Regions from separate parts of the Serratia sp. 121840015-1 genome, predicted to be linked through region 3. Evidence: predicted binding sites of a transcription regulator. Region 3 holds the regulator's gene; each other region holds the start of a gene.
The links. Region 3 encodes PurR, which represses purine synthesis genes. Its sites were predicted from a motif close to CANGCAAACGTTTGCNTG; they were not measured.
Positions count from the first base shown of each region.

Region 1 (2,268 bases), 690 kb from region 3:
GATGTCGTCGGCGAAGCCCATGTCCAGCATACGGTCGGCCTCATCCAGCACCAGCACCTTCAGCTCGTCCAGCAGCAGCGTTTTCTTGCGCAGGTGCTCCTGGATGCGGCCCGGCGTTCCCACCACGATATGCGGCGCGTGCACCAGTGAATCGAGCTGTGGCCCCATCGGTTGGCCGCCGCACAGCGTCAGGATTTTGATGTTCTGCGTGAAGCGCGCCAGGCGGCGCAGTTCTTTGCTCACCTGATCGGCCAGCTCGCGGGTGGGACAGAGCACCAGCGCCTGCGTGGCAACCTGAGCAACGACGATGTTATTCAGCAAACCAATGCCGAACGCCGCCGTTTTACCGCTACCGGTTTTCGCCTTGGCGCGCACGTCTCGCCCTTGCAGGATGGCGGGCAACGCGGCGGCCTGCACCGGCGTCATTTTGGCGTACCCCAGTTCGTTGAGGTTGGCCAACTGTTCGGCTGGCAGAGGCAGGGAAGAAAAAGAAACTGTGCTCACGGCGATAACTCTTATATGACGAATGGAATGGCGGCGCGCCCGCAGGCTGGCGCCGAATCAGCGGTAAATGATAACAGAGATGGGCGGCGTTACGGGCAGCGGGCATAAAAAAACCCGCCGGCGGCGGGTTTCTTGGCGGCTCAGTCGTTAAATAGCAACGACGTTGGCTGCGGCTGGGCCACGTTGGCTGTCCTGGATGGAGAACTCAACCTGCTGGCCTTCAGCCAGGGTCTTGAAACCATCGCTAACGATAGCGGAAAAATGAACGAAAACGTCTTTAGAGCCGTCGGCAGGCGTGATGAAGCCGAAACCTTTGCTTTCGTTGAACCATTTAACGTGACCAGTGATCTTGCTCATTTGTGTTTCCTTTACTTGATAAACCTGCCTTGACGGCACGAGACGCGAAAACCTTGCTATATGTAGGCCTTCTTTCGCCGTCGCTTATTAACGCACAATCGCCCATGCAGGGCAAATATTTCTGCTTGTTATAAAAACAGTCAGTTAGCAACAAACTTGGCGCGGCGGCTGCGCACGCAATCGTTTTCGTATATACTGCCCGCCGATCATCAATCCGCTTACTTTCACCGATCCAGGTACGAAACTATGTTAACGATTGGAACCGCCCTGCGCCCTTCCGCCACCCGCGTTATGTTGCTCGGCTCCGGGGAGCTGGGTAAAGAAGTCGCCATTGAATGCCAGCGCCTCGGTCTGGAAGTGATCGCCGTCGATCGCTATCCCGACGCCCCCGCCATGCATGTGGCGCACCGCAGCCACGTCATCAATATGCTGGACGGTGACGCGCTGAAAGCCGTTATCGAACAAGAGCGGCCGGACTATATCGTTCCCGAAATCGAAGCGATCGCCACCGCCATGCTGGTCGAACTTGAACGCCAGGGCCACCGCGTAGTGCCCTGCGCCGAAGCCACCCGCCTGACGATGAACCGTGAAGGCATCCGCCGCCTGGCGGCGGAAGAGCTTGGCCTGCCCACCTCCAGCTATCGCTTTGCCGACAGCGAGGCGACTTTCCGGCAGGCGGTCGAACACATCGGCTATCCGTGCATCGTCAAACCGGTGATGAGCTCTTCCGGCAAGGGGCAAAGCCTGATCCGCACGCCTGAACAACTGCAAAGCGCCTGGGATTACGCCCAACAGGGCGGCCGCGCCGGCGGCGGCCGGGTGATCGTCGAAGGGCTGGTAAGATTCGATTTTGAAATTACGTTGCTGACCATCAGCGCCGTGGACGGCGTGCACTTCTGCGAGCCGATCGGCCATCGTCAGGAGGATGGGGACTATCGCGAATCCTGGCAGCCGCAACTGATGTCGGCGACGGCGCTGAGCCGGGCCCAGGCTATCGCGGAGAAAGTGGTGAAAGCGTTGGGCGGTTTCGGGCTGTTCGGCGTGGAGCTGTTCGTCTGTGGCGACGAAGTGATCTTCAGCGAGGTGTCACCGCGCCCGCACGATACCGGCATGGTCACGTTGATTTCACAGGATCTGTCCGAGTTCGCCCTGCACGTTCGCGCTTTTCTCGGGTTGCCGATCGGCGCCATCCGCCAGTTCGGCCCTTCCGCTTCGGCAGTGATCCTGCCGCAGCTCACCAGCAGCGATGTGCGTTTCAGCGGATTGGAAAATGCGCTGTGCGGACACAACCAGCTGCGCCTGTTCGGCAAACCGGAGATCGCCGGGCAACGTCGTCTGGGCGTAGCGCTGGCAACGGCGAGCACGACGGAACAGGCGGTGGAGCTGGCGAAACAAGCCGCCGCCACC
Region 1 covers NZ_JBSEYF010000001.1:1,061,411-1,063,678, reverse strand. The annotation lists gene dbpA (ATP-dependent RNA helicase DbpA) at 1-504, opposite strand, end outside; gene cspE (transcription antiterminator/RNA stability regulator CspE) at 652-861, opposite strand; gene purT (formate-dependent phosphoribosylglycinamide formyltransferase) at 1,108-2,268, shown strand, end outside.
Region 1: the regulator PurR is predicted to act here: its motif matches at 1,035-1,052, upstream of purT (formate-dependent phosphoribosylglycinamide formyltransferase).

Region 2 (2,268 bases), on a different contig from region 3:
GGTATCTGATGCCGGGGATTTTCAGGCTGAGCGAGCCGGGCGGCGTGACGTCTTGCCCCTGCAGCACGCGATCCAGCGCCCTGAGCAGGCGCCTGCGGCCGCGGTGCGCTATCAGCAGGAGCTCCGAACCGACGAACAGCACCAGGCCGATGCCGATAAGGCCGGCGATAATGGCGATAAAGAACAGGGCGATGGTCAGCCAGGAATCTTCTCGGTCCATGATGAAAAAGGCCGCCGGGAAACCGCCGGTGAGCGCCGCGCCCAGCACCAGCAGGGCGAAGTATTTCAGCTTGTATTTCAGCGTTCTGTCTGGCTCCAGCCGGCCTTTAGTGCCGTGTAGCAGCCAGTGCAGCCAATAGCTGCCGTCTTGCAGGCGGTGGGCGCCAATCTTCACCCGATCGCCGGCGGCGAGCCTGGCCAGCAGATTTTCGCTGTCGCTGAAGTCGTCACGGTAAAAAAAGAACGTCTGGCCGGAAGCGATGATCCTCACCAGGTTGTCGGGCGCCGTCTGTTGGCTAGCGCATTGCTCGACGGTCACATGAAAAAATTGGGTTTGCATGTCATTCCCTGTCAGCGGGCGTGGCCCGAAAATTCATCCCTGGCGCCAGGTAGTCAGCGCTTTTTCATCAGTGGCAGCATGCGCACCAGCGCATTGTCCTTGACGATATAGTGGTGGAACAGCGCGGCGGCAGCATGCAGGCCGATCAGCCAGTAGCCGAACGACGCCAGCGTTTTGTGCCAGCCGATAATCATCCGCGCCTGCGGCCGATCCGCCACGTCGGCGAACGGCATCGGCAGGCCGAACAGATACCACTCCTTGCCGCCCAGATAGCGCGAGTACACCCCCAGTACCGGCAGCGTTAGCAGCAGCAGGTAAATCAGGGTGTGCGTCAGGTGCGCCAGGCCGGTTTGCCACTTCGGCGGTTTGGGCACGATAGCGGGCGAAGGGTGGCGCCAGCGCAGGAACAGGCGGGCGATCATCAGCGCAAACACCGTTACGCCGCAGCTGAAGTGGGTGACAACCAGCACGTACCAGGGGGCGCTGCCCGGTTCGGCAAAGCCGCGCAGCTCGATGGTGACGCAGGTGATGACCAGCAGGATCGCCACCAGCCAGTGCAGGCGAATTTGCCACGGCATGTAGGTGTTCTGCACCGGGTTACCTTTTGATGTTAAAGGGTCTGTGTGCCGATGGTAACGAAATGTTACAGGCGAGGAAAGCGCCTGCGTGCAGTTTAAGCAAAATGCCAGGGATTACGCCGCTTATTAAGCTATGAACTTAGTGGATTAAATGCCTGGCGGCAGGGGAGGGCGCTAGCATCGTAAGTTGTGAAGTTAATGCGCGGTAGGTTCAGAGGCTGGCAGCTTATTAAGCGATGAGGCGGGTAGCGCCGCAGCTCTCGCCGCGGCGCCTGGGATCAGTTCAATTTGGCCTTGGCGAAGTCGCTGCCGTTCACGTCCACCACGTAGCCGCTCAGGTTGCTGCGGGTGGCGTAGAACACTTTGCCGGTGGCCAGCGGCAGCCACGGCGCCTGTTTGGCGAAGATCACCTGCGCCTGTTGATACAGCTTGGCGCGCGCCTGCGGCTGATTTTCCTGAATCGCCTGCTGGATCAGGCTGTCGTAATCCTTATCGCACCAGCGCGCCACGTTGGCGCCGCTCTGCACCCCGGCGCAGCCGAGCAGGGTGGCGAAGTTATCCGGATCGCCGTTGTCCGACACCCAACCGTACAGCGCGCTCTGCTGTTCGCCTTTGCGCAGCCCGGCCAGATACTGGCCCCACTCCCAGGTGACGATCTTGGCTTTCACGCCCACCTTCGCCCAGTCGCTCTGGATCATCTCGGCGATGCGCTTCGAGTTCGGGTTGTAGGGGCGCTGTACCGGCATCGACCAGATGTCGGTCTCAAAGCCCTGCTCCAGCCCGGCCTGCTTCAGCAGCTCGCGCGCCTTCTGCGGATCGTAGGCGTACTCCGGCAGTTTATCGTTGTAGCCCAGCATGCCCGGCGGCAGCAGCGAGTTGGCCGGCGTGCCGCTGTCTTTGAACACTGCGGCGACGATCGCTTTCTTGTCCACTGCATAGCTCAGCGCCTGGCGCACCAGCAGGTTGTCGAACGGTTTTTTCTGGGTGTTGAACGCCAGATAGCCGACGTTCAGCCCGGTAATGTCGTGCAGCTGCAGGTTGCCGTCGGCCTTGATGGCGGCGAACTGTTCCGGCAGCGGCGCGGGGATGATCTGGCATTCATTGGTCTTCAGCTTGGCCAGCCGGGTTTGC
Region 2 covers NZ_JBSEYF010000003.1:56,494-58,761, forward strand. The annotation lists gene ACUXAC_RS16525 (hypothetical protein) at 1-559, opposite strand, end outside; gene cybB (cytochrome b561) at 613-1,137, opposite strand; gene ACUXAC_RS16535 (ABC transporter substrate-binding protein) at 1,416-2,268, opposite strand, start outside.
Region 2: the regulator PurR is predicted to act here: its motif matches at 1,211-1,228, upstream of cybB (cytochrome b561).

Region 3 (2,268 bases):
GCGCAGCCGCCAGCTGGTGCTGGATTTTTACCGGCATTTCCCCGATGTCGAACTGATGTTGCAACCCGAGGTGTTTAACGGCGTGTGGGATGCGTTAGTGGACGGCAGAGCGGACATGGCGATCGGTGCCACCCGCGCGGTGCCGGTCGGCGGCGGCTTCGCCTTTCGCGACATGGGGTATATGAACTGGCTGTGCGTGGTCAGCCCACAGCACCCGCTCGCGCAACTGGCAGGGCCGCTGAATGACGATCGGCTTAGGCCGTACCCTGCGCTTTGTCTGGAAGACACTTCGCGCAATCTGCCCAAGCGCGTCACCTGGACGCTGGATAACCAGCGGCGGCTGGTGGTGCCGGACTGGACCTCGGCGCTCGACTGTCTGTGCGCCGGGTTGTGCGTCGGTATGATGCCGGCGCATCTGGCGCTGCCGCGGGTGCAGCGCGGTGAGTTGAAGGCGTTGCAGCTGCAGCAGCCGTTTCCCGCCAGCCCGTGCTGCCTGACCTGGCAGCAGGATAAACCGTCACCGGCGATGAGCTGGCTGCTGGCGTATCTGGGCGATGGGGAGACGCTGAATCAGGAGTGGCTGAGCGAGGCGAAGCCGGAAGCCGCGCAGGCTTCCGGCGCGGGGGATTAGCGGCGGTAGTCGATGAACGGCCCGTCGGCGACCGAGCGGCGTTCGATCAGCTTCGGATGCACTTCGATCACCTGCGACTCTTCGCGCTTGCTGATGATGCGATCCAGCAGCATGGTGAAGGCCATTTCGCCCAGGCGCTCTTTCGGCTGGTGAATGGTGGTCAGCGCCGGGGTGAAGTAGCGGGCGTTGCGCACGTTGTCGTAGCCGATCACGGAAATATCCTGCGGCACCCGCAGGCCCAGCTCGTCGGCGGCGCAAATGGCACCCATCGCCATGATATCACCGCCGCAGAATACCGCGGTCGGCCGCTGTTTTTGCGACAGAATTTGGTGCATCGCCTTGTAGCCGGACTCCGGCTCGAAGTCGCCCTGGACGATCCACTCTTCGCGAATGTCGATATGCGCTTCCTGCAGCGCCTTCATAAAGCCCTGGTGACGGCCGCCGCCGGTGTTGCGCGACAGCTGGCCCGGAATGGCGCCGATCTCGCGGTGACCGCGTTCGATCAGGTAACGGCCGGCCAGATAGCCGCCTTCGAATGCGTTATCGATGATGGTGTCGGTGAAGTCGCCGCGCGCGGCGCCCCAGTCCATCACCACCATCGGGATGTTACGGTAGTCTTCCAGCATGCCCAGCAACTGATCCGGGTACTCGGAGCACATGACCAGCAGGCCGTCGACGCGCTTTTGCGCCAGCATCGCCAGGTAGGCGCGCTGCTTGTCGAGATTGTTGTGCGAGTTGCACAGGATCAGGGTGTAGCCTTTGCTGTAGCAGCTGTTTTCCACCGCCTCGATCACTTCGGCAAAGTAGGGCGCTTCGCTCGAGGTGGCCAGCAGGCCGATCGACTTGGTGTGATTGACTTTCAGGCTGCGCGCCACGGCGCTCGGCGAGTAGTGCAGCTCTTTGATGGCGGCCCACACGGCCGCTTTGGTCTCTTCGGCGACGAAACGAGTCTTATTGATGACGTGCGAAACGGTGGTGGTGGAAACGCCCGCGCGTTTGGCCACATCTTTAATCGTTGCCATGTAAGGAATGACTCCTGAACTCACATGTTTACAGCATGTAAGTGTGATGTTAATCGTTTGCCTACGTAGATCCTTCTCCAGAGAAGCGAAAACTGAGTTTTTAGTGTGTTGAAGTCTTCAGCGCTTAATCAGGAGGGGCATGGATGCCGGTACGCAGTTGTGAACTGCGAATTTTGTCGCATATTGAACAAAAGTGGAAGAGGTAATCGAGATTATAAACCGGGAAATGATAACAAGATTTTATCGGCGAACTGTGGGAAAATGATTTGACGTACTAATTGTGCGCCTTTTATCCTTAGGAAAGCCCATTTTAAAGGAGTTGTCATGGATACCGAATTGAAGATGTCGCTGTTCACCACCGTCTGCGCATTGGCGGTCATTATCGCTTTCAGCTTCGTTGCCGCGTTGAACTGATTTACCCCCGGTTATAAAAAAGGCGCAGCCTGGCTGCGCCTTATCACCTCAGAACCTGCGCTTACGCCAGGTTTTCCGCTGCGAAGGTCCAGTTGACCAACGCCCAGAAGTTTTCCAGGTATTTTGGACGCGCATTGCGGTAATCGATGTAATACGCGTGTTCCCACACGTCGACGGTCAGCAGTGGTTTGTCTTCACCGG
Region 3 covers NZ_JBSEYF010000001.1:1,752,536-1,754,803, reverse strand. The annotation lists gene punR (DNA-binding transcriptional activator PunR) at 1-631, shown strand, start outside; gene purR (HTH-type transcriptional repressor PurR) at 628-1,653, opposite strand; gene cydH (cytochrome bd-I oxidase subunit CydH) at 1,978-2,067, shown strand; gene sodB (superoxide dismutase [Fe]) at 2,129-2,268, opposite strand, start outside.